2 regions of the Paenibacillus sp. ClWae2A genome follow, and region 1 is predicted to be linked to the other one. Evidence: riboswitches for the same ligand, from Rfam matches in the RefSeq annotation. Region 1 holds a riboswitch; the other holds the start of a gene.
The links. A riboswitch is a leader RNA that binds a small molecule or an ion and turns the genes downstream of it on or off. The one in region 1 is predicted to bind FMN.
Positions count from the first base shown of each region.

Region 1 (16,080 bases):
TCAAGATTATGCCGATATACGAAAATGAGGGAACTGCTCTCTCAGGTCTGGAGGTCGTCTCATGAATGAAGGAACAGGGACAAATTTCATGAATCTGCAATTCGCGGCCAAGTCAGAGAATGAATCGTTTGCACGGGTAACCGTTGCTGCGTTTATCTCCCAGCTTGATCCAACGATGGACGAGCTCAGTGACCTGAAGACGGTCATTTCGGAAGCCGTGACCAATAGCATCATCCACGGATACAACAACAACTCCGAAGGTGTTGTGTCCATCCAGGCCGAGATTCGGGAAGATATGATTACCATTATTGTGGAAGACCGCGGCGAAGGAATCGAAGATCTTGAACTGGCCAAGCAGCCGTTATATACGTCCAAACCCGAACTTGAGCGGTCGGGCATGGGCTTCACCATTATGGAAAACTTCATGGATGAATTCGAAGTCAGCAGTGAGCCCGGCAGAGGCACCTCCATCAAGATGAAAAAAAGGATTGAATCCAAGAAAGCATTGTATAATTAGGGGTTGGTGTTCTTATGGATGCTGAAGTGAAACCATCTTCACAGACCTATTTGGACGATGCCGAGGTCAAACGGCTGATTGCGCTCAGTCAGTCGGGTGACCATGTTTCACGGGATACGCTGGTGAACTGCAACATCAGACTCGTCTGGTCCGTCGTACAGCGTTTTATGAACAGGGGATATGATCCGGAAGATCTGTTCCAGATTGGTTGTATCGGTCTGCTCAAGTCAGTGGACAAATTCGATCTCAGTTATGACGTGAAGTTCTCAACCTACGCGGTACCGATGATCATCGGAGAAATCCAGCGATTCCTGCGGGATGACGGTACCCTGAAGGTCAGTCGTTCACTGAAAGAGATGGCGAATAAAGTCCGCAAAAAAAGGGACGAACTGTCCAAACATCTGGATCGTTTACCAACGATTAAGGAAGTTGCCGCAGAGCTGGGGGTAACCCCGGAGGAAGTTGTATTTGCCCAGGAAGCGAACAAACCACCGACCTCCATCCATGAGACGGTATTTGAAAACGACGGTGATCCCATCACGTTAATGGATCAGATTGCTGACGAGTCTCAGGAACGTTGGTTTGACAAGCTGGCCCTGAACGAGGCCATCGGTGGTCTCAGCGAGCGGGAGCGATTAATCGTTTATCTTCGGTATTACCGGGATCAAACCCAGTCCGAGGTTGCCAGCAGGCTGGGAATATCTCAGGTACAGGTATCACGTCTGGAGAAAAAAATACTGCAATCCATCCGCGACCAGATCGCGCAGTGATTTCGTGGGTTGCAACAACAATATTGGCGTTTATACACCAATATACGACAACTAACAACCTTCTATCGCGCATTATGGCGTGGGAGGTTATTTGTTGTTAATACGGGGAGATCCCGAACGATTGGACTGCATGACCAGCATCATGCCAAGAATACATGCCATACCAATCCATTGATAGAAGCCAAAAGGTTCATGGAGCCATATGACAGTTGTTCCAACAGCAGCAAGCGGCTCTGCGCTCCCGAGCAGGCTAGTTTCCTTGGGTGTAAGACTTTTGAGACTCGCAATATAAAACCAAAAAGCAATCATGGTTCCAAAAAGGATCGTAAATATCAAATAACCGTAGGTTTCGAGCGTGATGCTAGCAAAATTCATTTTCCAGGGTGGGTGAATAAAACTCATTCCCAAACCACCGATGATCATAGCCCAGCCGACCACAACAAGTGAATCGAACTTTTTAATCAGTTGCACGGCATACAGCGTATAAAATGCAGCTGAACCCCCCGATAACAGCCCCCATATCACTGCGAGCGAGGAGACAGATAACTGCGTAAGCGAGCCATTCGTCAGCAGGAGAAAACATCCACTGAGAGCCAGAACGGCGCATGCAAGGTCATTGCGTGTGAGGACAGACTGCTTACGGAGTGCGATGTAAATCATGATCATAACAGGGGACAGGTACTGCAGGAGTGTAGCCACCGCTGAATTGCCGTGTTTAATGGATGCCATGTACGTATACTGGACGGCAAGCATGCCCACCAATCCGAAAATGATCAGTTGTCCAGCCGTTTTTTTATTTCTCCACACATCAAAAATTTGAAATCGTCCATTTGTAAACAATTGAATAACCAGTAATACTAACCCAGCGATCAACAATCGTACAGTGACATACCAATTGACCTCAATTCCATCCAGTTGAAACAGTTTTTGAGATACCGTACCCCCAATGCCCCAGCAGATGGCTCCCGTCAGAACGAGTACGATGCCTGAAATTTTGGATTTTGCAGAAGTTGTCATTCTTGTTCGCCTCACCTTAAATATAAGAATAGTGTTATATTAAGGAGAAACGCGATACATTTATATCAATATTACACTTAAAAATATAACTATATTGAGATGAGGCCCATGCAGAAAATCGAATTTATCATTGATCAACATTTGAAAGAAATGACGCAACACCGTACCGATACATTATCTATAGCCTGTTATGAGACAACCATTGTTCAAAATGTTCACGGACATATTCCTCTCCACTGGCATGATGAATTGCAGTTTGTTGCCGTTCTTCAGGGTACGGCGTTGTTCCATATCAACGATCAAAAGATGATTTTGTCCAAAGGTGACGGGATTTTTATCAACAGTGGAGTAATGCATATGGCTGAAGATCGCGGTGTGAGCGAGAACTGCATCTATTTATGTCTGAATTTGTCCCCGCATGCTATCATGCCTTCGGATATGTATATAAAGTACGTACATCCATATGTAACAGCAACTAATTTGCCTTTTCTGTATATCGAAAGAGCTGACGCTTGGGGAGAACAGATTCTGGATGCGATTGCACGGATTAGAAAGGAGTTAGTGCACCCAGTTCCTTTTTACGAAGTGAATGTTGCTTCTACGGTGCTTAATATGTGGAAACTGCTGATTATGAACGGATATTCCCTGGAACATGATCCATCAGAGATGAGCAGAAACAACCGAATGAAAGACATGTTGCAATGGATTAATCTCAACTATGCCGATCCAATTAAGCTGGAAGATATTGCAAAGGCCGGACAGTTAAGTCGATCGGAGACGTGCCGTTATTTCAAGCAAATCCTGAAAACCACACCCATGCAATATGTGATCGAGTACCGCATCCAAAGAAGCATTGAACTATTGCAATCCTCCAAGCGTAGCATCACCGAAATTGCCTACGAGGTCGGTTTTAATAGCACGAGTTATTACATTAACCAATTCCGCAAAATAATGAATTCAACCCCTCTACGATTTAGAAGGGAATTGAACAAAAGAGAAAAATAAAATAATTGTTGAGTTATTGTTCATGATCCGTGAGCCTAGCTACTAATACCGAAGAGTCGCCCATACGGCGACTTTTTTGATATGTAAAATAATGCTCCGCACTCAGTCGCGCCTAAAATCGGTCACAAGGAGAGCGTATTAAAGGCTAATCTTCAAATTTCTACACAGTTGTAGTCTATGTTGTATTCAGAAGATAACTTCAAGAGTCATGAAATTCTGAGCAAAATAACCGCAAAAAGCTCTTCTTTTAATTCCCTTCCTGCCTACTCCCCAGCATACTTATTTCAAACGTTTGGAAACGGGAGGACGATGGGCAGCGGAGGGATGGAATCGGTCAAAAGGAGCGAAGCGTTCGCCTTTAGCACCGGATTTCCTCCTTGAAAAGGAGAGTTCAAGAGATCCGGGGATAACAGCGACCAATGACCGATCCATCTCGCAGCGTCAACTCACCCTTCCACCTTTTTTCCAACCCGTTTGTAATAAATTTGCACATTCTTCAAATACTAACCTAAATTACGCAGTAAAGGAGTGCTATGGATGTCCCAGACACCCACTCCAATGGTCTACGTTCGACTGCGCAGCCGTATTCGCATCCAGAGGGGCAGAGCAGTCAAGCTTGGAGACATTGCACATGTACTGACCTCTTCTGAAGACCAGGAGGGCAGGCTACTGGAGCTTGAACTTTTACGCCCTGGACCGGAGGATGGCAATCTGATCCTCATTGATATATTGCAGATTATTCCCCGAATTCGGCACATCTTGCCGGAGGTAAGCGTGGAACTGATGGGATCTGGTCATACGTTAGTTGAAGTCATCGCGGGAAATGGTCAACCTTCCAAGTCCCTGTTCATTCTGGTTTGGCTATTGCTTTTCTTCGGATCAGCCTTAACCATTATGAATTTTCATGCCGATGTGAACATGCAGGAAGTACAGATTCGAATTGTGGAGATGCTTACTGGGCATCGGGACGAACATCCCTATCTGTTTCAAGTGGCGTATTCCATTGGCATTGGATTCGGAATGGCAGTATTTTTTAATCATCTGTTCAAGAAAAAGTGGAATGAGGAGCCTACCCCGCTGGAAGTGGAGATGTTCCTATACCAGCAAAATGTAGATAAATATGTAGTGATTGAAGAAAGCGAACGGATGCACGAGCAGGAACGCAGGGAGATGAATGCGGATGAGCGTTCTTAATGGAGCAATCAGCATTGTATTGGGTGTTGCAGGGGGAATTGCCGTAGGAAGTGGCGTAATTGCGCTCATTCTGGTGCTCGATATGATTCCCAGGTTGGCTCAACTTACGCAATCGTATGACAAGACTCACTGGTACGAAGGGGCGCTAATTGGTGGATCACTGCTCGGGACGGTGGCGGATTTCTGGCACTGGAAAATGCATGGGGTGCTGCTGCTCAGCCCGATTGTTGGTTTGTTCTGTGGCGTGTTCATCGGTCTGCTGGCCGCGGCGCTCACTGAGGTACTTAATGTACTGCCCGTGCTGGCCAAACGATTGGGCATGAAACCTTATTTGTTTGGATTACTGCTCGCCATGATTTTGGGCAAAATGACAGGTTCCCTGTTTGATTTTTTTATATATCAGCGGTAACTCGTGGCCATAGGAGGATGGAAGATGGATGAACGAACGGAGCACACAGGCCAGGAAAATAGTGAAGGTATAACGGAAGAGATGTTACACAAGTCTGCTTATGAGATTCAGAAGGAAGAAGAGGAGAAAGCGTACAATAAGAAAAAACAAAATGAGATGTCCGACAGCATTGAGGAATCCGTACAATATTGGCAGGAAAACGATGATATCTCCCCACGCATGAGTGAGAATAGATATACATTACAACAGGTACTGGGGCTCGGAGAATCGTTTGACGTGAATATGAGGGAAATGGTCCTGGGTGGCAAGCACGTTGGATTGCTGATGATCACCGGCTTCGCCAAGGATGAGATTTTGCTTGAAGTGTTGAAAAGACTGACCTATCTTACGCCGGATGACGTGTCCGGACATGCACTCAAATCCTATTTTGAATGTTACATTCCCCATATTCAGGTGGAAAAAGTCGAGAAGATGAGTGCGGTTATCAACAAGGTTCTTACCGGTATGAGCGCAATGTTCGTTGAAGGGGACCGCTCGGTCTTGATTATGGATACCCGGAGTTATCCGGTACGTTCACCCGAAGAACCTTCATTGGAAAGGGTAGTTCGAGGTTCCAGAGACGGCTTTACCGAAACGCTTCTGACCAATGTGACCTTGGTGCGGCGCAGAATACGCGACCCTGGACTGAAGTTTGAGATCATGCAGGTGGGGCGGAGAACACAAACCGATGTCTGCGTGGTGTACATTGATGATATTGTAGATAAAGTGCAGGTGGATTCCGTTCGTGAAAAAATACAGCGAGTGGATATCGATGGTATTCCCGCCGCCGATAAGCAGTTGGAGGAAGCGATTATCAACAAGGGTTGGAATCCGTTCCCACTTGTTCGTTATTCGGAACGACCGGATGTTACAGCTTCCCATTTGCTGGAAGGGCGAGTTGTCATTTTCGTAGACACTTCTCCCAGTGTGATGATTCTGCCTACGACCTTCTTTGACCTGTGTGAGCATGCGGAGGAGAATAGACAGACGGCCTTAATGGGAACGTATTTACGATGGGTGCGTTTTGCAGGGATTCTCATATCGTTGTTTTTGCTACCACTGTGGCTGTTGATGGTTATTGATCCTTCGATTAAACCGATGGGACTTGACTTCATTGGTCCGCAGGAAAATGTAAAGCTACCACTGATTTTACAGTTTCTCCTGATCGAACTTGGTGTCGATTTATTACGGATGGCAGCAGTCCATACCCCTACACCTCTGGCCTCGGCTATGGGCTTGATCGCGGCAATTCTAGTCGGGGATATCGCCGTCAAAACAGGATATTTTGTCAATGAGGTTGTACTCTATATGGCTATCGCAGCCATCGGAATGTTTGCCACGCCGAGTTACGAGCTGGGGCTCGCTAACAGGCTCGTCAGGTTGTTTCTGCTCATTGCAGTAGCGATATTCAAGGTTCCTGGATTGGTCGTGGGCAGTACACTACTTATATTGGCGCTAACCGTTCACAGGTCGTACAATTCTTCGTATCTCTGGCCTTTTATACCGTTTAATGCAAAGGCCTTGGGTAACTTTTTATTCCGGCTTCCGCTGCTGGAAAATAAAAAACGTCCATCATTTAACAAAACCCGTGACAACACCAAAATGTCCGATGATCCGGACGGTGAACTGCGAAAAAGTAAAAAACACAAATGATCTTCCGAAAAATCCATTCATCTCGCTGCCTAATTTGATATACTGGTGTAAAATCATTGGAATAACAACTGTTCCAGTATACAAAAAAGTGAGGAATGCAGATTATGTATTTACATGGTACAAGTAAAATAAATGCGCAAGGGCATCTGGAGATTGGCGGAGTTGATGCAACAGATCTGAAAGAACAATTTGGAACTCCCCTGTACGTTGTGGACGAGCAATTGGTTCGTGAGCGTTGCAGAGAGTACATGGAAGCATTCCGTGCTTCCGGATTGGGCTTCCAGGTTGCATATGCAAGTAAAGCATTCTGTGTAATGGCGATGTGTGCCCTTGCAGCTGAAGAAGGACTTTCCTTGGATGTTGTATCTGATGGTGAACTGTTTACTGCACTGCAAGCAGGATTCCCGGCTGAGCGCATTCATTTCCACGGTAACAACAAAACGCTGGAAGAGATCGAAATGGCTCTTGATGCGGAGATTGGATGCTTTGTTGTTGATAACTTCAATGAATTGCATCTGTTGCAGGCTGTAGCAGCGGACAAAAATCGTAAAGTAAACATTTTGCTTCGTGTGACGCCTGGTGTTGAGGCCCATACGCATGAATATATTTCCACAGGTCAAACGGATTCGAAATTTGGATTCGATATCGGCAATGGTACAGCATTTGAAGCGATTGACTTGGCTTCCAAGCAGTCTAACCTGGTATTGCTCGGTGTGCATTCCCATATCGGTTCCCAGATTTTCGAAGTTGAGGGCTTCCAGATGGCTGTTCAACGTGTTGCTGAATTTGCAGCAAGCGTATATGAGCGTCTTAATGTTGCTTTCAAAGTGGTTAACCTGGGTGGTGGATTCGGAATCCGTTATATCGACGGAGATACGCCGCTTGAAGTTGCGCAATACGTGAAGGCTATTACAGACGCAGTTAAAAATTATTTTGCCCAAATCGGTTATGCCGTACCTGAGATCTGGGTTGAACCAGGCCGCAGCATCGTGGGTGAAGCAGGAACAACCCTTTATACTGTTGGAACAAGCAAAGACATTCCAGGCGTGCGTAAATACGTTGCCGTTGATGGTGGTATGACCGATAACCCACGTCCTGCTTTGTATGAATCCAAGTACGAAGCTGTGCTCGCTAACCGTGCGAATGAGGCTGCTCAGGAAACGGTATCTGTTGCGGGTAAATGCTGTGAGAGTGGCGATATGTTGATCTGGGATCTGGACCTGCCAAAAGTGGAAAGTGGCGATCTGCTCGCTGTAGCTTGCACAGGCGCGTATAACTACTCCATGGCTAGCAACTATAACCGGATTCGTCGTCCAGCTGTTGTATTTGTCAAAGACGGTCAAGGAGATGTCGTAGTACGCCGTGAGACGTATCAAGATATCATCCAGAATGACCTGGTACCAGCGCGCATTGGCAAACAGCCAGTTACTCGCTAATTTGTCAAAAGATAATGCGTTTCTGCATTATTCAGGATATAGGGATTTTACAGTTGAAGCAGATGAAAAGGGAACTTCCTTTTTCATCTGCTTTTTATGTATTCGGACTAAAATATGAAAAAAGTTACTGTTTTTTTTGCGATCCAGTCATTTTCGGTGTACACTAAGAAAAGTGTTGTAATGCTTGGCCCAGGGTCATGCGTTCTGGCACCATTAACGATGGTCACTACGAAAGGAGTCATTTACATATGGCGAAACAAGCGAAAATTAAATTGGCAAACGGCGGAGAAGTTTTGATCGATCTGTTCGATCAAGAAGCTCCAAACACAGTAGCAAACTTTGAGAAACTGGCTAACTCCGGTTTCTACAATGGTCTTACATTCCACCGCGTTATCCCGGGCTTTGTAGCTCAAGGCGGATGCCCTAACGGTTCCGGTGCAGGTGGTCCAGGTTACACTATCAACTGTGAAATCAACCCGAACAAACATGAGCGCGGAACACTTGCTATGGCACATGCTGGCCGTAACACAGGTGGAAGTCAGTTCTACATCTGCTACCAACCGCAACCACATTTGGATGGACAACATACTGTATTTGGTAAAGTAACTAAAGGTATGGAGTTCGTGGACGCTTTAGAAGGTAAAGACAAAATGGAAACTGTTGAAGTTGTAGAAGCTTAATACCTTCACCTTAACTGGATCCAAACATGAAGTGCTTCTTTTATAGAAGCACTTTTTTTATTTTTCTTATGTCACGTATTCGAAATCGATGATTGGAAAGGATGAATGAACCTTGGATATGGTTACTCAGCTAAGCTTGTTAAAACAAATTTATAGTGAGCGCACGTTGTGGGATGAAGAACTGCAGGCATCGCGACATGTCGTTCCGGATAGTCTATCCGTAAAGGATCGAGAAGCGCTTGAGGCAGCTGGGCATGAACCGAATCGATTTGTACGTCCGGAACATGATGAAACGATTACTGAGCTGAAAAAAGTTGCGAATCAATGGACGTTAAATGATGCAGCGCAGGCCTTTGTATCCTCTTTGTGGTCAGCACCCATGATCTGGCGCTCGTTGCTTACGGGCAAGCTTATTGCAAGCAGTATGCCAAGCCATGAACATACGCCATATCCATCTTCGAACACTTGTAAGATCTGCGGATTAAGTGTAGGTCAAGCAACCGACACAACGCTGCAATGGTATTGGCGGATGACCAATGGAACCCCGTTGGACGGTGATCCTTATGGATATGTGTTGGCACTTCGAGAGCTGGCTGCTGCGCAGGAGCTTCCAATACCCAATGAGTACGACCGCTGGACATTCCGTGCGGTGTTAACGGTGCTGCGCGAATTACCTCCCAAAACACGTTACAGCAAGGCAGCAGTAGCGCTCAAGAAGGAACGTCTTTTGCCTACACAGAAGGAATATGCCTACCGTGATTTGCTTGAGACGTTAGCTCTGATTGGCATATTGGATACGCCGGAACATCCTGGAATGATCACGGAATTCACCACATACATGCAACGTGACGCACGCCCCAATGTTCGGGTTGAAGTGCAGGCCCCTCTGGCATGGTGGGATTCATCTGTCGGAATTAATGAGAACAACCTGAAAAAGATATTTCATGATTTTGATCTGAATAATATATCACTTGCGGATAAGCCTGATGAGAGTCCAGCTGTAAAGGACACGATCTTAGGAGCATTGGAGAAGAAGAGAAGCGTTCGCGGAAAAGTACCGAAGGCATCTCCTGATGCAGGTACCGGGGAAGTACAGTCTGGGGATGTGTACGCTGTTCGGGTCCGGGAAGGTGTATGGGTGACAGTATATTGTCATGAAGTCAGAGATAAACGTGTCATTGTTGAATATCTGGATGGTGTCTTTCCAGAGATGCCGGGAAAAGCAGATTTGCATGGGACGTTTCGACCACGAACGAATGGACGCTGGCAATGCTCAGCTATCGCGATTGATTCCACAAGTTGGGTCAGAAGGGTGGCAAGAGAATTTCCGATTCCTGTTTCGCCGCTGCCAGAACCTGATCGCTTGCCATTTCACAATGCCAAAGAATTGAAGCATATGGCGAGCTGGTGTTTTCCAGAATTGTAGAATGATACGATGGATGTGAAATGTGCCTCCAAACAAAAACCGTGCCTCCTTGAGAGGAAGCGGTTTTTGTTGTTTCTTAGCTTATTAAAAGTTAGTATGTGACAAAAAGGAACAAAAAACAATTGATTTTTTGGCATTAAAGTGCTAACATCCAAGTAATAACGAAAGCAATCCTTCAGGGCAGGGTGCAATTCCCTACCGGCGGTGATGCAGGAAGTGTAAGGACACATGTCCAGCACTTGATGCAAAGTCCGTGACCTGTCTGCCTGTGGCAGATGGCTGATCTGGTGTAATTCCAGAACCGACAGTATAGTCTGGATGGGAGAAGGAGAGGTGCAGACCTAACAGGTTTGCATTCAGCAGGAGTATTGCTGCACAGTCACGATTTGTGATGTCTTGCACTGTGCAGGGAAGATCCGGTTACACCGGACAGTTCCATACATATGCCACACGATAAAGCTCTTTACCTCTAATTGATGTTCATTAAGGTATGTGTCTATTTTCACTTGCCCGAAATGAAGTTTTGGGCAAAGTGTTGGCGTGCTGTATCCATTTCACTCCTGCTGGTGACATTTGTCTCTCATCATCCCCATCGAACTGATTGTTCGACGGGGATTTTTTAATAAACAAGACTTTAAACCGCGGGGTGAACGGATTTGGAAATGATCAATGATGAATTTTATATGGCACTGGCATTGGATATGGCGGAACGAGCACAGGGACAGACGGGGATTAATCCGGTCGTTGGATGTGTAGTTGTGAAAGAGGGTCGTATTGTAGGCCTGGGGAGCCATCTGAAACGTGGAACCGGTCATGCGGAGGTGCATGCACTTAACATGGCAGGCAGTGATGCTGAAGGAAGTACGGTATACGTTACACTTGAGCCTTGTAGTCATTATGGCAAGACGCCACCTTGTAGTGAACGCCTGATTCATGAAAAGGTGAAACGTGTTGTGGTATGTTGTGAAGATCCAAATCCGCAAGTATCCGGCAGAGGCATAAGCATGCTTCGTCAACAAGGCATTGAAGTTGAAGTTGGCGTACTGCGTGAGCGTGGAAGACGCATGAATGAAAAATTCATTAAATTTATTACAACGGGTCTACCTTTCGTGACACTGAAGACAGCTACTACTTTGGATGGGAAAATTGCTACTCGCAGCGGAGACAGCAAGTGGATCTCCAACGAGCCGGCTCGTGAGATTGTGCATGCCCTTCGTCATCGTCACCAGGCAATCATGGTTGGCGTCGACACGGTGATCGCAGATAATCCGGAGCTTACAACCCGCTTGCAAGTGGAAGGCATTAGTCCGGTGCGTATCGTGGTGGATTCCAAGTTGCGTCTTCCGGTAGGTGCCAAAATGGTTAAGGATGGTCTTGTTCCAACATGGGTACTGACAACAGACGAAGCCAGTCCTGAAGCTGCTGAACGTTTGGAAGCCTACGGCGTTGAAATAATACGCTGTGGTCCTGGACCACGTGTGGATCTGTTAAGCGGACTTAGCAAGTTGGGTGAGCGTGAGATTGGTTCAATTTTGCTTGAAGGTGGGGGCACCTTGAATGGAGCTATGCTGGAGGCACGGTTGGTCGATCGACTGCTGATGTTCATCGCTCCGAAGATTGTAGGCGGTTATGATACACCTGGAAGCTTCCGCTTCGAGGGTGTGGAACGTATGAATCAGGCGATTCAATTGAATCAGTTGGAGATTGAACAAGTTGGAGATAATATCAGCATTGGCGGTATTCCGGTGTGGCCTGAATAAATAAATGGATTTGAAAAAAAGTAGTTAGGTTCTTTATAAATGAAACAAGGGAGGCGGCAGCATGTTTACCGGTTTGGTGGAAGAAGTCGGTCAGATCCGGCGTATTGGTCGGAAAGGCGAAGCGATGGTCCTGAATATCGGAGCTTCCGCCATCATGGACGATCTGAAGATTGGTGATAGTGTAGCAGTGAACGGCGTGTGCTTAACTGCGACAACGCTCGAAGGTGGAGGTTTTACCGCCGATGTAATGCCTGAAACCTATCGCCATACCAATCTCAGTCAGCTGCAATCTGGCAGTAAAGTTAATCTGGAGCGGGCCATGCAATCTGGCGGTCGTTTTGGCGGACATATCGTTCAGGGGCATGTCGATGGTACCGGAGTGATTGGCAGTATAACACGTGATCAGAATGCGATTGTGTTTGAGATCAAGCCTGATGATCACCAGTTGTTCAAATACCTGATCCCCAAAGGATCGGTTACATTGGATGGCATTAGTTTGACCGTTGTCCATACGTCGGATACCGCATTCACGGTTTCCATTATCCCGCATACCATTGGTGAAACTGTACTAAATGTGAAAAAGACAGGGGATACCATTAATATCGAATGCGATATTTTGGGTAAATATGTGGATCATCTGCTCCAGTATGGGAGAGGACATCGGGAGACGGGTGCTGGCAAGCCGCGCAGTATCAGTGAAGATTTTCTCGCCAATCACGGATTTGCATAAATAGAGAACAGAAATAAACTGGAGGTGGACTAATGTCAGAACAATCCATTCTGGACACAATAGAAGAAGCCATATATGATCTCATGCGTGGTAAACCCGTCATTGTTGTGGATGATGAAGATCGGGAGAATGAAGGCGATTTTATCGCTTTGGCCGAAAAGGCGACACCTGAAGTCATTAATTTTATGATTACTGAAGGTAGAGGTCTGGTCTGTGTTCCGATTACACAACAACGTGCGGACGAACTTAACCTGAAACCGATGGTTCAACAAAATACGGATTTCCATGGAACAGCCTTCACCGTCTCTGTGGACCACAAAGATACGACAACAGGTATCTCGGCACATGAACGTTCCATTACCGTGAAAGGTCTGATCGATCCTGAGGCGAAAGCCGGGGACTTCCGTAAGCCTGGTCACATGTTCCCGTTGATTGCAAAAGACGGCGGCGTGCTTCGACGTGCCGGACATACGGAAGCGGCTGTAGATCTCGCTATCATGTGTGGTTCCTACCCTGCCGGCGTTATCTGTGAAGTGATTAAGGAAGATGGCACAATGGCCAGACTTCCGGATCTGCAGGAGATTGCCCGCAAGCATGATCTGAAGCTGATCAGTATTCAGGACATGATTCGTTACCGTAACGAAAAAGAGCAGCTGGTTCAACGTGAAGTGGCTGTGCGTATGCCAACGGACTTTGGCGAGTTTCAAGCGGTGGCTTATACAAACGCTGTGGATAACAAGGAACATGTGGCTTTGGTCAAAGGTGAAATAGATGGTTCCAAACCCGTACTTGTACGTGTGCACTCTGAATGTTTGACTGGTGATGTATTCCATTCCCATCGTTGTGACTGTGGTCCTCAGTTTGATGCGGCACTCAAACAGATTAACGAGGAAGGCAACGGCGTACTGCTCTATATGAGACAGGAAGGCCGGGGCATTGGGCTAATCAACAAACTCAAAGCCTACAAGCTGCAAGAGGAAGGTCTGGATACGGTGGATGCAAACCTGAAGCTGGGTTTTGCTGCCGACTTGCGTGATTACGGGATTGGCGCTCAAATTCTGAAAGACCTTGGGGTTCGTCAGATCAGACTGCTAACTAACAATCCTCGTAAAATTAAAGGTCTTGAGGGATATGGACTTGAAGTCGTAGAGCGTGTCGCGATCCAGATGGAGGAGAACGAGGACAATACGGTTTATCTTCATACCAAGCAAGCCAAGCTGGGGCATATGCTAAAGTTCGATGATATCGAACAAAACGAACAGTAAATATATTTTAGATGAATAACGTTCACCATGTAATTTATGGAAGAGATTAATTAGGAGTTCCGTTACTTACATTACATTATACCGTTAGGGAGATGACTTGAATGCCACAATTTTTTGAAGGACATTTAGTATCAGAAGGATCACGATATGGAGTTGTCGTTGGACGTTTCAACGAATTCATTACCAGTAAATTGCTTAGCGCAGCGCTTGATGCATTCAAACGTCACGGCGTGCAGGATGATGAAGTGGATGTAGCCTGGGTTCCAGGTGCGTTCGAAATCCCTCTGATTGCGCAGAAAATGGCGGAGAGCGGCAAGTATGATGCGGTGATTACCTTGGGAACTGTCATTCGTGGATCCACTACGCATTACGATTATGTGTGCAACGAGATGGCTAAAGGGGTAGCAGCAATCAACCTGAAAACTGGCGTGCCTACGATCTTTGGACTGGTTACAACAGAAAATATTGAACAAGCGATTGAACGTGCCGGAACCAAAGCGGGTAACAAAGGTTGGGATGCAGCTACGGCGGCAATTGAGATGGCAAACTTGACGAAACAGCTAAAATAGTGCTTATTTAATAGTAGTGCCCTGCTTTGCGCAGACGAACACGGGAAACCGGATTCGGACGGCTTAGCAGGGTTTTGTATTTTTCTGGCGGGAGGATTCGTCTAGTGACGGTAGTTACATACAAACTGGAGACTTTTGAAGGGCCTTTGGATCTGCTGCTTCATTTGATTGATAAGGCTGAAATTCATATCCAGGATATTCCCATCAGCGATATTACCGATCAATACATGGCGTACCTGCATTCAATGCAGGAACTGGAACTGGATATTACGAGTGAATTTCTGGTCATGGCAGCAACATTGCTGTCGATCAAGAGCAAACTTTTACTGCCTAAACCACCGGTAATTGAGGACTTCGAGGATTATGATTTTATGGAAGAAGAAGATTATGATCCACGTGCAGAGCTGATTGCACGTCTGATAGAATATCGCAAGTACAAGGGGATTGCGCGTCATCTTCATGAACGGGAGTGGGAACGCAGCCTTATATTTTCCAAAGAGCCCGAGGATCTGCGCCCCTATATGCCCGTAGAAGCCCAATCGAACCCGGTTGAGGGTTTACACACCTCTGACCTGATTGCAGCCTTTCAGAAGGCGCTACGCAAGGCTGAGAAGCGCACAACTGTAACCCGAATCAAACGGGATGAGATTTCGGTTAAGGACCGCATACGGGATGTCATCGGCGCTTTGGAAAGTATGGGGCCGGGAGGCAGACTGTTATTCTCCAAGTTGATGGACGAGCATATCTATCGCCATGAGATTGTTGTCACTTTTCTGGCGGTGCTGGAACTGATGAAGATGAAGCAGATTGTCTGTTATCAGGAACGGATGTTTGAGGATATCGTTATGGAGTGGAGAGGGGAAACAAAGAATCATGGATTTTCCGAAATTGAAATCAATTATTGAAGGCCTGCTGTTTTTGTCCGGAGAAGAAGGTCTGAGTATCAAACAAATTGCCGAGATCGTCGACCAGCGAGTGGAGCTTGTAACGGACGCGATTGAGGAGATGATTCATGAATTTTCACAGCAGGGACGAGGTGTACAGATTCTCAAGATCGCTGGTGTAGTTCAGTTGGGCACCTTGCCTGACCACGCTGTATATTTCGAGAAACTGGCATACTCTCCCGCACGAACGTCCTTATCCCAAGCGGCTCTGGAGACGCTGGCCATTGTGGCGTATCGTCAGCCGATTACACGGGTAGAGATTGAGGAAATCCGCGGTGTAAAATCGGAGCGAGCCATCCATACGCTTGTGAATAAGGATCTGATTATTGAAGTGGGACGAGCCGAGGCGATCGGACGACCAATTCTGTACGGAACGACCAAGTCATTTCTGGATTATTTCGGATTGGCTTCAATTAAAGACCTTCCGGAACCGGGCTTGTTTGAAGATTCGGAGAACCTGGAGGAAGAGACACAACTGTTATTCAACAAACTGGATTTGCAACAACTGGAACCGGAAAGTGTTGATCCGGCGGATGACCTAAGTCATATCGACAACGAAGACGATAATACGGATTCTTCACTCTAATTTTGCAAGCTCATACTAACCGACACCCATCAGTGGAGTCGGTTTTTTTGTGCATTATTTTTAAGATAAATTGAACTAAA
Region 1 covers NZ_JAULSQ010000003.1:60,372-76,451, reverse strand. Annotated here, with positions in the region: gene spoIIAA (anti-sigma F factor antagonist) at 1-65, shown strand, start outside; gene spoIIAB (anti-sigma F factor) at 62-517, shown strand; gene sigF (RNA polymerase sporulation sigma factor SigF) at 532-1,287, shown strand; gene QVE09_RS11515 (EamA family transporter) at 1,375-2,304, opposite strand; gene QVE09_RS11510 (AraC family transcriptional regulator) at 2,413-3,309, shown strand; gene QVE09_RS11505 (stage V sporulation protein AA) at 3,847-4,503, shown strand; gene QVE09_RS11500 (stage V sporulation protein AB) at 4,484-4,912, shown strand; gene QVE09_RS11495 (spore germination protein) at 4,937-6,604, shown strand; gene lysA (diaminopimelate decarboxylase) at 6,709-8,040, shown strand; gene QVE09_RS11485 (peptidylprolyl isomerase) at 8,289-8,720, shown strand; gene QVE09_RS11480 (hypothetical protein) at 8,839-10,146, shown strand; FMN riboswitch at 10,314-10,480, shown strand; gene ribD (bifunctional diaminohydroxyphosphoribosylaminopyrimidine deaminase/5-amino-6-(5-phosphoribosylamino)uracil reductase RibD) at 10,803-11,906, shown strand; gene ribE (riboflavin synthase) at 11,968-12,636, shown strand; gene QVE09_RS11465 (bifunctional 3,4-dihydroxy-2-butanone-4-phosphate synthase/GTP cyclohydrolase II) at 12,669-13,901, shown strand; gene ribH (6,7-dimethyl-8-ribityllumazine synthase) at 14,003-14,470, shown strand; gene QVE09_RS11455 (segregation and condensation protein A) at 14,575-15,375, shown strand; gene scpB (SMC-Scp complex subunit ScpB) at 15,344-16,000, shown strand.

Region 2 (16,080 bases), on a different contig from region 1:
TTGTCACAGGATTCAATACGTGATGTACTTGTTATCTTACAGTATTCGGGCTACACTTTCTTAAAAGATGATATGTCTCTAGGAGGTAAGAATACTTTTGAAAATGAACTCACATTCACATGATATGACAACTGCCAAATTTAATCGTAAAGCTGTACAGGTACCGGATGCCCAAGCCACAATAGCTGCAAGAGTTACTTTAGGCTCCATAGAGAAAGTTCACCTTGAATCTGCTCATGGCCGTACACTTGCAGAGACGATTCAGGCACCTCATCCGTATCCATTCTTCCGGAGATCGGGTATGGATGGATTTGCGATTATAAGTACAGATACGATAGATGCATCGAGTGATCATCAAGTTTGGTTTCGTGTAATTGATGAAATTCCTTGCGGCTACACCTCGGACCACACCATTGTTTCAGGTACGACGGCTCGCATCATGACGGGGGCACAGGTTCCGGAAGGTGCAGATGCGGTAGTCATGATGGAGATGACGGAGAGCAAGATAGAGAACGGAGAACAGTGGATTGCATTGAAGCGGCACATATTGTCGGGTGCTAACATTACACCAATCGGACTGGAAGTCCAAGAGGGACAGCAGCTGCTCGAAGCAGGAACGATCATCAGGGCAGGAGAGCAGTCTGTGTTAGCTACTTTTGGCATAGCAGAAGTCCCCGTATTTCAACGTCCTAAGGTGGCGATATTTGCAACAGGCACGGAATTGCTTGAAGTAGATGAACCATTACAACCAGGTCGAATTCGAAACAGCAACAGTTACATGCTGCGCTCTCTGGTTGTTGAAGCAGGTGGAGAGCCTGTGATGTACGGTTCTATTGCAGACGATGTGAATACGGCAAGGGCCAAACTGGAAGAAGCCATTCAAGATAATGATATCCTGGTAACCACAGGCGGTGTTTCCGTCGGAGATTATGATATTATGGGCGAACTTGTGCTGGAAGAACATGTGGAGATGTTGTTCAACAAAGTGACGATGCGACCAGGCAGTGTGACCACAGCTGCTGTATATAAAGATAAATTGCTATTTGCACTTTCCGGTAACCCTGGGGCTTGTTTTGTGGGTTTTAGTTTGTTTGTTCGTCCAACCGTTCGTTCCATGCAGGCGGATGCTCATCCTTATTTGGAAGAATGGACTGCGATCTTGGAAGAAGAGTACACCAAAGTGAACAATTTTACACGATTCGTTCGTGGACGCACAGAGATCCGCAACGGCATGGTGTACGCGATAGCGGCTGCCGCCCGTGTAGATGAATCCAGCGTGATGATCACCATTAAGGACAGTGATTGCCTGATTGTTGTTCCACCTGAGAAAAAAGGTATTCCTGCGGGTGAGCAGGTACGTATTATTAAACTTCCCACAGGTCATGTGAGGTAGTTGGTAGATGACTACAATGAGTGATACAAAACCACATATTATACAGATTGTTGGATACAAAAACACGGGCAAGACAACCCTGACAGCCGCGCTGATCGGGCACTTTTCTTCCTTGGGACTTAAGGTAGCTGCGATTAAGCATGATGGACATGACCATTTTGAGATGGATCAAGAAGGAACGGATTCGTATCAATTTGGAGAGGCTGGGGCCTCGGCGGTGGTTGTCATGTCAGAGAAACGTACTGCGATTATGGAGCGACAGGCAACCAAGTTGGAGGATATGTTAAGTCATCTGTCCGGTTATGATTGGATTGTTATTGAAGGATTCAAGGATGCTTCTTATTCCAAGTTTGTGATGGTTCGAGAAGAGGAAGATCTGACCTTGGTTAATCAGCTTGAAGGGGTAGTGGGGATGATCTCATGGTTACCTTCAGAGCAGTTTATAGAGCGGAGCACCGTAAGCAGAGATATAACATGGTACTCGGTTCATGAAACGGAGGATATAGCCAAAGCGTTGTTAGCGATGGTTGAGAGTGAGTGAAGGCAGAATCGTGAATTCGAATCGTGGAAACGTCAAGAAGTGGGATATTATGGTGGCTACACATGATTGAATGTACAGAGAGCGTGATTGATTCTTTTTTAAATATAACGTAATATTTATTATGTAAACTATAATTATTTCTACTTATGCTCTTCTTCTTGAATGATGCAAAAAAACAAAAAAAGCAGCAGACCTTTCTCGGATCGAAATCCTTGATGTGGCTTGCTGCTTTTATAATATGTTCGGGATGTTACATCCCGTCATCAGTACGACGTTCGATGGCTTCGGACATCGTTTTGTCGGTAAGGTGAGCATAGATCTCGGTTGTTTCCGTAGAAGCGTGTCCAAGTTGCTCTTTCGTTTTGTAGATATCATTTTGCAGATAATAGTCGGTTGCGAATGAGTGGCGTAATTTGTGCACGGTTAGATAAGGTTTGCCAAAACGTTTGGCGTATTTCATGATCATGGCCTGGATCGCTCTTTTGGTCATTCGACTTCCTTCCGAGTCTCCGTTACGCAGAGCAATGAACAGACCTTTCTCCCGCTTGGGCGTGCGGTAACGTGATTGCCGCAGGTTCATATAAGTTGCGAGTTCGTCCTTGGCCTGTTCCCTGAAATAAACGGGTGTTTTGTACGTCTCATCATTGTTACCTTTGCGATAAACATACAGGAGTTTGTTGTTCAGATCGAGATCATCGACGTTCAGGTTCACAACTTCCGACACCCGTAAGCCGGAATTCAAAATCAGGCTGGCAATACAGGCGTCCCGTTCTTTGTTGATTTCATGGGAGTACAGGGCCTGCTTGTTCTTCTCCATATCAACAGCGTAACCTTCAAGGATATAGCCGATAAATTCCAGCAGTTCCTCTTCCTCCAGGATTTTACCTTTGAGTTTGGCAGCGGTGTCCTTGGGTTTATGGGTACGCTTGATCTCGATTTTGGCCATAATGTTCCGCTTTAGCAAAGGATAAAAGTCTTCATCTTCCGCAATTTGGCTCAGGTAATGAAAAAGGGAGCGAAGGGAAGAGAGTTTGCGAGAGACGGTAATTCTGGAATTGGTTCCTTCCCGTTTGGTTGTGAGAAATAACCGATAGGCGGTAACCGAATCCATGCGAAGGACTTCTAGTTCAGTCAACGTAACTTCTTTATTAGAGCTTGCCTCGGACAGCCCTTCTGCTCGCAACCATCCGAAGAAAGCTTCGTAATCTCTCAGATATTCGAGCAGGGTAGAGGGGGACAGGTCAGGCAGCTTGTAGTCCATGAATTGCTGAACGAACCAAGGCATGGAAGGTAGTTTGTCATCCAGCTTGCGTCGATCAATCTCTTTTTGCACGTTGGTCAAGTTCGACACCTCCATGTGAAAAACATATAAAATTAATATTCAATGAATTAATATTCTATGCTCTAGTGTACCATAATTTACATGCTCACAGCTTGTTCATCAAAGCAGGCAGTAAGTAGGTATGCTTCCTTGCCCTTCGGCGCGTAAACCTTTAAAGTAATCAGTATACGTAGAGCAGAGGAGGTGAACCGGATGAATATGAAAATAGAACTGGTTCCCCGGGAACGCAGTCAGGTGATTCGGCATTTAATGCAATTTTATCTATATGATTTTACCAAATACCTGAATATTGATGTGGACAGTAACGGCATTTTTCCGGAATATCCGGGTCTGGAGGCATTCTGGGCAGAAGAGGACCGCAAGTTTCCTTTTTTGATTACAAGTGATGGGGCACCTGCAGGGTTTGCTCTGGTGGAGAAATTGGAGCCCGGAAGTAAGGATAACGACTACTATTTGACTGAATTTTTTGTAATGCAAAAATATCGGCGCAGTGGGGTGGGCACTCGGGCAGCCTATGAGCTGTTTAAACGTTTTCCAGGAAGATGGAAAGTGACTCAGGTTCGTAACAATGTCATTGCCCAAGCGTTCTGGCGAAAAATTATAGGGGATTATACCGGAGGCCGTTTTCGAGAGAAATTCCATCCGGAACTGGGCAATCCAAGCCAGTATTTTGTAACCTGATTCCCATCAGGGTTTACCTACATATAGAGCATTTGCATGATTGCGATATAAGTTGAACTAATCATTTACACGATAACGGAGAGGACAGAAAAAACCTGAAAAAGCGAAGCGTTCGCGTTTATCCCCGGATTTTCCCCTTTAGAAAAGGGAATCAAAAAATCTGGGGATAACAGCGATTGGAAGGTTATTCTGTCATCGTAGTGTCAGTGTAAATAATCTTTAGTTCAACTTATAAATCTGATGAAGGAGTGAGTAACATGAACGTACCCACATTCCATCTCGATGGACAGACAGCACTGGTGACAGGTGCAGGGAGAGGGATCGGAAAAGCAATTGCGATTGGACTTGCCCAGTCAGGCAGTGACGTTGTACTTGTATCCCGAACGATGAAAGAAATTGAGGAGACAGCAGCCTACATCTATGAACAGACAGGGCGTAAAGCGCTCGCTCTGACTGCGGATGTGACATCAAAAGAACAAATGGAAGAGACGTTTCAAGAGGCGATCTCGGAGATGGGTAGTCTGGACATTCTGGTGAATAACGCAGGTATGAACATACGAACACCAGCACTTGAGGTAACGGACGAGCAGTGGGAGACCATCATGCAGACAAACTTAAAATCGGCTTTCTTCGCTTCGCAATTGGCGGGTCAGCATATGAAAGAACGTGGGACCGGGAAGATCATTAACATCTCTTCGGTAGGCGGTCACACGGCTTTGCGGACAGGGGTTGTATATGGCGCGACCAAAGCTGCGTTAATTCATATGACCAAAGTGCTCGCACTGGAATGGGGCAAGTATGGAATCCGTGTCAATTCAGTAGGGCCATGGTATTTCCGAACACCTCTGACTGAAAAACTGCTGGATGATCCCCAGTATTTGCAGGAAATTGTAAGTCGTACACCGCTACAGCGAGTGGGAGAACTGGAAGAAGTGGTAGGCCCGGTTGTGTTCCTGGCATCAGATGCAGCGGGATATATAACGGGTCAAACGTTATTGGTTGACGGTGGAATGTCCATTTATGGGTTCTAATTCAATTAAGTTTGTTGCAGTCTGGAGACTTCATTAAATATCGCAGATCAGGAAGCAATTGATCTTACGTTGCCTGAGGCAAGAAAGAGAAACATGGGTGTAATCGCGAAAAGACCAATTGCCAATGCGGCTTGGACGTATGATACACTTTCGGAAGAGGCTTATCCATTTATATACTGGAAGCGCTTAAGCGAACTTAACTATGGTTTTCTAGGTGAAGATGCCCAGGCAGCGGTGGAAATAGCACTGCGTTTTACGCTAAGTTCCGATGGTGTAGACACAGCTATTGTAGGAACAGCCAAGCCCAATCGCTGGCAGCAAAATGCCGACCTTGTGGCTAAAGGGCTACTACCACAGGAACTATATGATGAGATTAGAGCGCGATGGAAAGAAATCGCCGGAGCAGACTGGACTGGCCGGACTTAATTTGGAGATATTAGCGAAGTCGCCATATGGCGGCTTTTTTATGACCAACATAAAATATTTTCAACATATGAAAAATTCACAACAAATTTGGAACAGAGTTTTCGAAAACTTCTAGCGATTAATGCCTATACTTCAGCCTAGTACGAAAACCGGTGAGAAAGGATGAAAGAGGTAAAATCCCAGGGAGTAGTCCTTCTTTTTTATAGACGACTACATTTAAAAAAAACCACGAAGTTGTTGAGAAAATACGAAAAAGAGCCAGTCTGCGTTCGATATGAAAGAAATTGCGACTTAATTTATAATATTTCAACATATGAAAAATTCACAATAGAAAGATCATTTTTTCACCTTAGTTACCATCTCTCATAAAGTTTCGTTATCGCTCCCACATGTTTAAAAGGAAAACCATTCCAAGCAATAGAAGTCAATAACTTTTTTGCGGATTTTAAATAGGATTGAACATATATCTTTTTGAATGATGCTTAAAAGCATACAGCTTAAATCCAGCAATATAATAAATTAAACATATCAATTGTTATGTAAACTAGTAATAATTCTTTTGGTAATACAGACATAAAACCTCCATGTCCTGTAAATCGTAAGGGGATAAGGTATAAGGAGGAGCTTCATGAAAAGTCAGCAACACCGTAAAAAAGACGACGATAAATTAAGTTGGGTCAGCCTATCCTTGTTTGGCGCGGGTTGCACACTGGGAACAGGATTTTTTCTAGGAACCAGTCTCGCGATTCATTGGGCAGGCATATCCGTACTTATATTGTTGGTGCTGGCGGCGGCAGGTACTTACTTTGTATTTGGTGCGCTGGCACAGATGACGGCAGATGATCCAAAGGAAGGCGCTTTTCGAACGTACGCAGGAGAAGCATTCGGACCTTGGGCTGGTTTTGGTAGTGGATGGATGTACTGGTTTTCTGAAATGCTCATCATGGGCAGCTCATTGACGGCACTTGGGCTGTTCTCTCAATTCTGGTTTCCCAAGTTTCCGCTTTGGGCATTTGTTGCGATCTATGCCGCTATAGGTCTGTTCATTGCTGCACTGGGAGCGAAGGGATTAACCAAAACGGAGAATATTCTTGCTGTAATCAAACTTGCTGCAACGGTTGCATTTATAGCTATAGCAGGAGCGGCTTGTCTGGGATGGTTACCTGTAAAAGTGACGCCTGAACAATTGAAGAATGAATGGCTCCCGCATGGGGGTAAAGGGGTATGGACCGGTTTCATCTATGCATTCTTTGCTTTTGCCGGGATCGAGGTCATGGGCTTGATGGCTGCTAACCTGAAAGAACCCAAAGATGCAGTGAAATCAGGTCGAGTAATGTTATTATCGGTGAGTACACTCTATGTGATTGCAATTGCTTTGATCCTGTTGCTTGTGCCTTCAGCTCAGTTAACTCCAGATGAAAGTCCGCTTGTCAAAGCCATGTCAACCATTGGATTCACCGTTGTGGTCCACATTCTCAACGGAATTCTGATTATTGCGGGATTCTCAACGATGGTGGCTTCGTTATATGCTATTACATCCATGTTGGTGAAACTCGCAGAAGATGGAGATGCACCTAAGCTGTTCACGAAGACCTGGGGGAAAAAGGACATGCCACTTCAGGCATTGTGTTGCACAGCGGCCGGATTACTCCTGTCTACGTTGATGGCATTATGGATGCCTAAAAACCTTTTTGAATATGTGACGACAGCAGGTAGTCTGGTATTGATGTATACTTGGCTACTAATCTGCATCACATACATTAAGAAAATGAAGCCTGTGAAGTGGAATCGCATCAAAGTATGGATTGCCATGATATTAATTGTGGCTGCTGTAGCCGGGACAGCGATGGAAAAAGCCAGCAGAACGGGTCTGCTGGCAAGTGTGGGACTTGTCGTATTTCTTGGGATAATCACGTATGTTGTTCATAAGGTACGTGGCTCGAAACCACCGCAGTCGGCACCATCCAAACCATAAGTACCTTTCAGCAACTTTCGTGGAGGTCGCACAACGGATTAATGAGTGCTTTAAGATTATTTCGTCAACTTGCCTATGGCTTGCTTCATCCGCATGAATGGACATTTGGAAGGTGTCTGCTCATCATCAGGCAGGAAATACTGTTTCCATTCCAGATTATCTTGCTGACCATACCACATCAGCGAGGGATGAGCAGGTACAGCATCATACGCAGCGAGACGTTTGCGAATCAAGGTTTTCATTTTACGGCCAAGAGGGGTGTTGTCATTAATGGATTCGAATACCCACCGCGGTTGAAAAGCAAACATGAGATAAGGAAAATGCCGGCTGGCTCGGAGTTCATGTGCGGGAGTTGCACAGAAACAAAAATAAGGCTCTCCACCAAAGCAAAATTCCCATGATGAATCATGAGGATCGGTTGAAATATGTTCCGGCCACGGCTCGGTATCGTGTGAACTTACCCGATTAAGCATTTGCCAGAATAACGTCTGATATTGCTCTACCGTTGTATGATCTTTCAAATCAGTTGGCGTCTCACAGATCACGACCATGGAAGCGTAATGACCGGTGTCTCTCGAGACAGGACCATATTGTCTAAGCAGATCCGCCATATCTTCGGCAGCTTGTTCAGATCGGGGATCACACGTAAAGCCATACCTCAAATGTCCTGACAGAAATCCCATTCGTCCAGGTACACATGGATACGTATTATTTTCATCGGCGATCATATCTGCAAATTGCGAATAAGCGTCCTGCTGCCAAGATGGAAGACGCTCAAACAAGGTATTAATTTCGTCGGCACTATACAGCTCCGCCATTGATTCCCAACTCCATTCCACATGATACCGTTACAGTATTAATGTGGGGGAAGTTGGGTGACTGTCCAGCCTGATTTTATTGTCAGAAAAAAATGGAACGCACAGCTTCGTACCCGAAATACAAACCAAATCCGATCAGGCAGATTCCCGAAATGATGGAGATCCAGCGCAATACATTCTCACTGCTATGTTTGTGGAATCGACTGGCCATTCCAGCCATAATGACATCCCACACCAGAATGCCAATGAATATGCCTGAACTGTAGAGCAGCAAATGAGCCGTGTCTGTATGCTTCACAGTTGTCGCGAGAATGGAGCCATAGATCCCAAGCCAAAACAAAATATTCAGTGGATTGGACAGGGCCATCAAAAAGCCGGATATAAAAGATTTTCGAACAGTCGCTTCCGCAGTAGATGTACCTTGAATCCCCTGTTTCAGCTTCGAGAGCGTTTCTACTCCCGTGTAAATCAGAATAAAACTGCCAAATGACCAGAGAAAAGAGCGCATGAACGGCGTGTCCAGAAAATGGGCAACCCCAAAATAAATCAGCAGCATATACACCAAATCTGCAAACATGGCGCCGAGTCCCAAAATCCAGGCATGCATGAATCCATGTCGAGCTCCACGGTCGAGTTGGGCGGCGTTAATCGGACCGATTGGAGCAGACAATGAGATTCCCAGAATAATATAACTGAACAGTACAGACATAAACACGTTCACTCCTTAACGGGTTCGATGAATTGTACCAGTCGTCACAGAAAATGGGTACAAGTCATCGTATTCCCGCAAGGAGTGAATTAGAACAAACTACTTTTCTCATATTGCGTCAAGGCCTTGTTATTCTGTTATAGTTCCACATCCAATTGAATTGGGGTGCAGTTGTAGCCGTTGCATGAGCTTTCTTCACAAGGGCAAGCGGAGAGTCCAATCGTGAGATCCATTAATGCCTCCATCTCGATATAATCACCTGCACGAGAGTCGGGAGCTACAACATCAATCTTGCCTTCACTGTCTACAACGGACTTCATGAACAAGTTAAATGGATAGTGTTGATCTGGTGGTAGAATCCCGAAGGGTTCCAGTGCCGTGTTCAGATTGTGATAACAACTCGCGTGATCCTTTTTGTCGTATAACACCTCATACATCTCGGGACGACAAGCGGAGTTGAAGAAATCATGTACCCCAACGGTGTCACGGACAATCTTAAGTAATGGTTGATATTGATTGGAATACACAAACTGTCCTGGTTTAATGCGGTAAGTCCGCAATACGTCCATTGTCACGCCGGGGTCCAAGCGATGGTTAGCATCTGTAGCATCGTATGCCACAAAATCAATGACTTGCTGTCCCTCCAGATCCGTTATGCGTAGTAAAGAACCCTTGTTTACTTTCAAGGCATATCCTGTTTTGGCAGGGATACGATAAGACTGTTTATGGCGCTGATTCGTATTCATCCGTCACATTCCTCCGCTACTTTTTGTTTTCAGTATGCGGAGCAGATGAAGCTTTCATGCACTATATGGCAACACACTGTACTCAAATAGGAACATCCAATGGTAAATTTAAAAACACACCACATCATACGCCTTTATGCTGGAAATAGTGGATTACCTTTCATCCCGATCCAGAGGTCTGATTGTTCAAGCTGTGCAGCCAGATGTAATAACCAATCTTCACGTCCTTTGGTTGCCATCACTTGAACACCCATTGGTAAACCTTCAGGTGTCACATGCAGAGGTACACTTATCGCAGGTTGGCCTGTCAGATTTGCAAGCTGGGTAAACGGTGTATACGTAAGACTTGGCTCAAACATTTCATAGATAAGTTGCTGTTGCTGGGTCTTGTCCATCTCACTAATCCGCATCAGATTACGGATCTGTTCGTCATGAGGTGTTAATTCTCCAATCTTAGGCGCAGGAAAAGCATTAACGGGTGTGACGTAGAAGTCATAACGCTCAAACAAGGTGGACATCTGGGCTGCAGCTACATCCCATTCAGCTAAGCTATGTACAAATTCTGCAGCGGACACCTTTTTTCCAGCTTCAGCCAGAACCCAGGATTCAATCTCCATATCATCGGAAGTCAGAGCCCGACTCATGGAGCGTTCCATGGAAGAGATCATCGCGGCCATCTCTCCACTGTTCATCATGTAATAGTTCTCCATCAGCCTGACTCCGTTGACTGGACTCAGCTTTTCTTCAACATGATGACCTTGTTCTTCCAGCCAGCGCACGAGCTTGTATACAGACTCTTTGGCTTCTGCGCTGACAGGTGTACCCACGGGCGAATCCGTTGTGTATGCAATTTTCAGTTTGCGTTGATGTGGATAGCTCATATCTGCCAAGTAACTGCCTGGAAAGAGTGGAGCATGGAACGCAGCTTCAGGTTGAATGATTTGTAAAGTATCAAGCAATGCAGCACTGTCACGAACCGAGCGAGAGAGGGCAAAATCAATCGATGCGCCTTGCCATTGACGACCAACTCCCGGTCCCACAGGTGTGCGCCCGCGGGTTGGCTTTAACCCAAACAATCCGCTAAAGGAAGCCGGGATACGAATCGAACCTCCTCCGTCACTGGCTCCGGCAAGAGGAACAATACCCGAAGCTACAGCGGCAGCGGCACCCCCACTTGAACCACCTGGGGAGTGATTGATATTCCATGGATTGCGAGTTGGACCATGAAGACGGGGCTCGGTAATATTTTTTAAACCAAATTCAGGCGTATTGGTATGTCCTATGAAGATAAAGCCTGCATCACGCAGTCGAGTGACAAAATTGGAATTGCGTAATGCACGATGCTCGCTGAACAAACGTGAGCCTGAAGTCAGAAATTCACCTTCCAAGGATTGCGAGATATCTTTCAGGAGCAGGGGCACACCGGCAAAAGGTTGTTCTCCAGGGCGAACCAAACCGGCTTCCTCACGTGCACGGGTTTCATATGTACGAACGACCGCATTAAGCTGCGGATTCACTTCCTCAAGGCGTGCAAACGCCGCTTCCAGCAATTCAACCGGGGATACTTCCCGGGATCGGATTAGTTCAGCCAAACCTACGGCGTCGTAGGAGGTATATGAGAATGAAGTCATTAATGATCGTTCCTCTCTGAATATAATTCATCTGTTTATTCCATATGTCATCGTACCACCGTAATAGATAAAAGACAAAACCATAGAAGAGACGTAGTTCGATGAATTGGATATTCGGTATGAGGGGAGGGAGAAGAGCGGAGGGTTTCAGATATTGAAATAAAGCACAGGGGTAATAGCTCATACTGCTAATTGAGAAAATGATCGAGTAAATCGAGTAATATCGAGTAATGGAAAAAAACCACTGCTCATCTAATTTGATGTGCAATGGTTTTATTTTTATATTTGATTATTGGTTTATGTGTGGGCCTCGGATATATCCACTCACTCTGTACGCAGCTTAGGTGCCGCATCGGCCGCAGTTGATGATCTTTCCTGCTGTTTGGAAATGGCGAAGAGTGCCACCCAGATCAGGATAAAACCAAGCAGCTGTTCCCATGTGATCAGCGTACGGAAAGCAATCCAGTTCACCAACACACCTGCCATCGGGAAGCTAAGTTCTGCGAGTGTTGCAACAGATGCTTTGGTTGACGACAGACCTTTGTAATACAAAAGAAGACTGAGCAAACCTGGTAACAATGCTTGACCTAGAATGTTGAGGATGACAGCAGTCTGTTCACCCGTTCCGGACGGAAATGTCCATGCCGCGCCTTCGTTCCACGTCATAAAGATCAAGAGCGGGAGAGCAACGACAAAACGAAGGGAGGTGACGGTTTCGTAACGCGCCTGACCCAGCATCAATCGTCCCATAACGGTTGAACCTCCCCATAGGGCAGCAGCTCCAAGGGATAACAAGCTGCCAGCATGAATCCAGTTGTCCCAGTTACCTAATGGCAATGTGAAGCCAAATGTAAGCAGGTAAGTTCCTGCTAATGCTATGAAGAACAATCCACCGAAGCGACGTGGTAACGTTTCTTTCAATAACAGTTTAGCCAGCACGATAGCGAAGAGTGGTTGCATTTTTTGCAATAATAGCACCGTATTTGGATCGTTATGTGTAAGCGCCATGGTGAACAATACCGTTGCGAGTGCTGATCCTCCCCATGAGATAAAAATCACGGCAATCCAGTGGCGAGCACGCAGGTTTTTCAGATCAGCTCGGAATTTCCACAGCACGGGAATGGCAATAAGACTCACGATGATATGTTCCACCAGTACAATCTGCGTGGATGTCATCGTGTTTAGCAAAATAATGCGGAAGAGTGGGTCGACACCCCATAAGGCGGCGCCAAGAACTACAAGCCAGAATCCGGTATTACTTCGTTCCTTGCGGTAAACAGGTGATGCTGCTGATGTCTTTTCCATATTCAGGACTCCTTCGTCAGAACACGGAATCTTCAGTTGGCAAAATCGACAAAAGCCCCCGTTTTGGTATAAACCAAATAAACGGGGGCTCATCCAAGGACATGCGTCAGGAAAGAGGCCTTCCCGTGAACGGCATGTCAATGTGTTGATCTTCTCTCATCCGGACTGTACCGTCGGCCTTGGATTCACACCAAGTCAGTCGCTGAATGTCCTTCGTTAAGAACAATTAGCGAGTCGCGGGCTGGTTCCGAAGAACATCACCGCCGGTTGGGAATTGCACCCTACCCCGAAGATCCTATTCAATTATATAGTGTGTTGAACAAGCTGTAACATTAATAAGTTCATCTTATTCCTGTAAGCGCTAGCAGTTCAAGCATTTTTTTTAGAAAACGATTTTCCAGCTTCCTTGCTGTCTGCGAAGGAGCACGATCTGGCCTGCGTGATAGGCATCATGGAGTACCCAGCGAGCTAGTTCGTGTGCCCATTTCTCTTCGGAGTCCATATATGCGGCTTCAAGATCTGACTCTTGTAGTGCAGCTAATTGATCTCGCAACTGTTGGGCTAATCGAGTTGTACCCTGTAGCAGTGTATTCCATCCGGCTGCGTCCGTTGCATCTCCAGGATTCCCAAATGTGTATTCATTGGAGTCTACAGCAGGAAGGGTAGGCTCCTTACCTTGCATGCGACATAATAAGCGATGGTTGTAATAATACATATGGTTAACCAACTGCCAGATGCTTAATCCTCCTGAGGGTGGAATCCAGGCTGCTTGTTCTGCTGTAAGACTCTCCAAGGATTTCGACAAAGGTACAATCCAATTACATTGATCCCAAGTATCATCCTTTTGAATAAGCAACACATCTAGTGCTGTTGTTTTCGTCATTGCCGTTTTCCTCCTAGCGTAAAATTGCGATTTTTGATGTAACTAGCTAAAACTGATTAATAAGGTTACACTCAATATAACACATCAAAGACGAGCTGTAACCTTCTTTATTTAATTAGATGGTTACATAAACGGAGGTATATATATGGACAGATTATGGACCGATTTTGTAAACAGCGATTATCACGATTGGCGTGGGGGCGATCGATCGGAGGACAGGCTCGGGAAGGCGAGCTGGCAGCAAGATTTTCTGGATCGATGGAACCTTAACGCTTCTGTCCCTGCATCTCCAGAAGATGAGTTGTCGATGAGAAACTTCAGGAATGAATTGTTGGCTCTTGGAGCCCGCGTGTCTTCAGGAGCATCATTAACGGATATAGAAAAACAATGGTTGAATGGCTTTATGGAAGCAGGGCGTGTGAGAAGAAAATTGAATACAATTGATCAGGAACTGAAACTCCAACTGGTAGCTGTGGAAGCTCATTGGCAGCAGGTTATGGCTGAGGTAGCTGCTGATTTTGCTTTGACTTTGGTGGAGGGAGAAGGGGGCAGGATTCGGATCTGTGATAATTCGGATTGTCGCTGGATGTTCTATGATGATACCCGAAGCAGAACACAGAAGTATTGTGATGATAAGATGTGTGGCAATCTGATGAAGGTTAGAAGATTTCGGGCAAAACGCAAATTCCAAAATTGATAAATACTAACAATAACTATATAATGTATATATACTAGCGAAAAAATAGTCAGAAGCAGTACAGATTCGTAAGCAGGATGTGATCGTCTTTCAAACCAAAATAGATGGGAGATGTTTCTTGTGCGGACAAGTTATCTGTTGAAAAATGGCTGTGTGTTGTCGATGGATGCTAAAATTGGACAGTATAAGAGGGCGGACGTTCTGATTCAGGATTCACTGATCATGGCTATTCAGCCCGACCTGGATATTCCGGATGCGGAGATCATTGATGCTTCATCGATGATTATTATGCCTGGGCTGGTGGACACGCATCGGCATATGTGGGAATCACTTGTCAAAACAGCGGGAACCAACTGGTCGTTACCAGTTTATTTGCAAAATCTCTATTATGGTGCGATGGGAAGCAAGCTCCGCCCACAAGATAGTTATATTGCCAACCTGCTCGGTTCCTTGGAAGCGCTTAACGCAGGAGTGACGACAGTAATGGATTGGAGCATGCCGTATTCCCCTGACCATACGGATGAACTGATTCGTGGACTTCAGGATGCTGGCATTCGGGCGGTATTTGCTCACGGAGTACCTGGTGAGACGGACTACTGGAATCGGGATAGTCAACTCACGTATTCGAATAATGATCTGAGAAGAGTCAAAGAACGTTATTTTTCATCACGGGATCAATTGCTTACTTATGGGCTTGCCATTCGTGGCCCAGAATTCAGTCATAGGGATACAACCGTGAAAGAGATCGAACTAGCACAAGAGCTGGATGCGATCTGTTCCATGCATGCCGGATTTGGCAGTTGGGGATCTGTGGATCGCTCGATTAGTCACTTGTACGAAGCGGGACTGTTAAGTCCACGGGTGAATATCGTTCATGGTAACACCATGGGCATGGATGAATACAAAATGCTGGCAGATAGCGGCGCTTCCTTGTCGGTCACACCTGAGGTTGAAATGATGATGGGGCATGGATATCCGGCCACCGGCTATTTTCTTGAAAATGGGGGAACCCCTACACTTGGTGTAGATGTTGTAACGTCCACAGGCGGAGATATGTTCTCGCAGATGAAATTTGCACTTCAAGCTGAACGATCCAGAGCCAATGAACAACTTCTGCAGCAGGGTGAGATGCCAGGTGAGTTGAACTTGCAGTCCAGCCAAGTACTGAGATTTGCAACTTCAGCTGGTGCCCAAGCATTAGGTTTGGAGAAGAAGGTAGGAACGCTGACCCCAGGGAAAGAAGCAGATCTGATCATGATTCGTACCACCGATCTGAATCTGTTCCCCGTTCATGATCCAATCGGCGCTGTCGTTCAATTTGCTAATCCATCCAATGTGGATACGGTGTTTGTGGCAGGTAGACTCGTGAAGCGAGAGGGCAAGCTTTTGAATGTTGATCTGGACGCAATTCGGGATACGGCGATGCAGAGCAAAGATTATTTGTTATCCCAATATCGGATGTCAGATGCTGAGAGAATTGCTTTCTCATAATTCACTTTTTCATAAAAGCCTATATAAGATCAGTTCGTATTTTCATATACACCTCTAGCTGTATAAAGAGGAAAGGAAGAGCCATATCATGCGATGTGGCTCTTTTACATGCTTGCATATCGTCCAATTAGACAGGATAACGGAGGAAGGGACAGCGGAAAAAGACGAAAAAAGATCTCATTCTTGCAACTTCAGATAACAAGGGATTAAAGATGATTTTTGCTGAAAATTAGGCTCATAAAAACTGCGCATAATATAAATTATACGCAGTTTTGTTTTAAATCGATTTTCATATTTAACCACGTGCAACAGATCATGATAATTTTCGCGAAAAAAGAACAAAATAAGAGATCTGTAAAAATAAATTTAACCAAGCAACGCGATAACGTGTAGAATTCGATAGGTTTTTAT
Region 2 covers NZ_JAULSQ010000001.1:997,645-1,013,724, reverse strand. Annotated here, with positions in the region: gene QVE09_RS04170 (molybdopterin molybdotransferase MoeA) at 104-1,393, shown strand; gene mobB (molybdopterin-guanine dinucleotide biosynthesis protein B) at 1,401-1,934, shown strand; gene xerS (tyrosine recombinase XerS) at 2,185-3,291, opposite strand; gene QVE09_RS04155 (GNAT family N-acetyltransferase) at 3,469-3,957, shown strand; gene QVE09_RS04150 (SDR family NAD(P)-dependent oxidoreductase) at 4,215-4,988, shown strand; gene QVE09_RS04145 (aldo/keto reductase) at 5,058-5,414, shown strand; gene QVE09_RS04140 (amino acid permease) at 6,043-7,389, shown strand; gene QVE09_RS04135 (YqcI/YcgG family protein) at 7,446-8,207, opposite strand; gene QVE09_RS04130 (LysE family translocator) at 8,290-8,916, opposite strand; gene QVE09_RS04125 (DUF1989 domain-containing protein) at 9,054-9,662, opposite strand; gene QVE09_RS04120 (amidase) at 9,797-11,293, opposite strand; gene QVE09_RS04115 (DMT family transporter) at 11,618-12,598, opposite strand; FMN riboswitch at 12,743-12,896, opposite strand; gene QVE09_RS04110 (DinB family protein) at 12,981-13,481, opposite strand; gene QVE09_RS04105 (CGNR zinc finger domain-containing protein) at 13,627-14,178, shown strand; gene QVE09_RS04100 (amidohydrolase family protein) at 14,299-15,669, shown strand.
Region 2: it holds a riboswitch for FMN, as region 1 does, so the genes downstream of both, QVE09_RS04115 (DMT family transporter) here and ribD (bifunctional diaminohydroxyphosphoribosylaminopyrimidine deaminase/5-amino-6-(5-phosphoribosylamino)uracil reductase RibD) in region 1, are expected to answer to the same signal.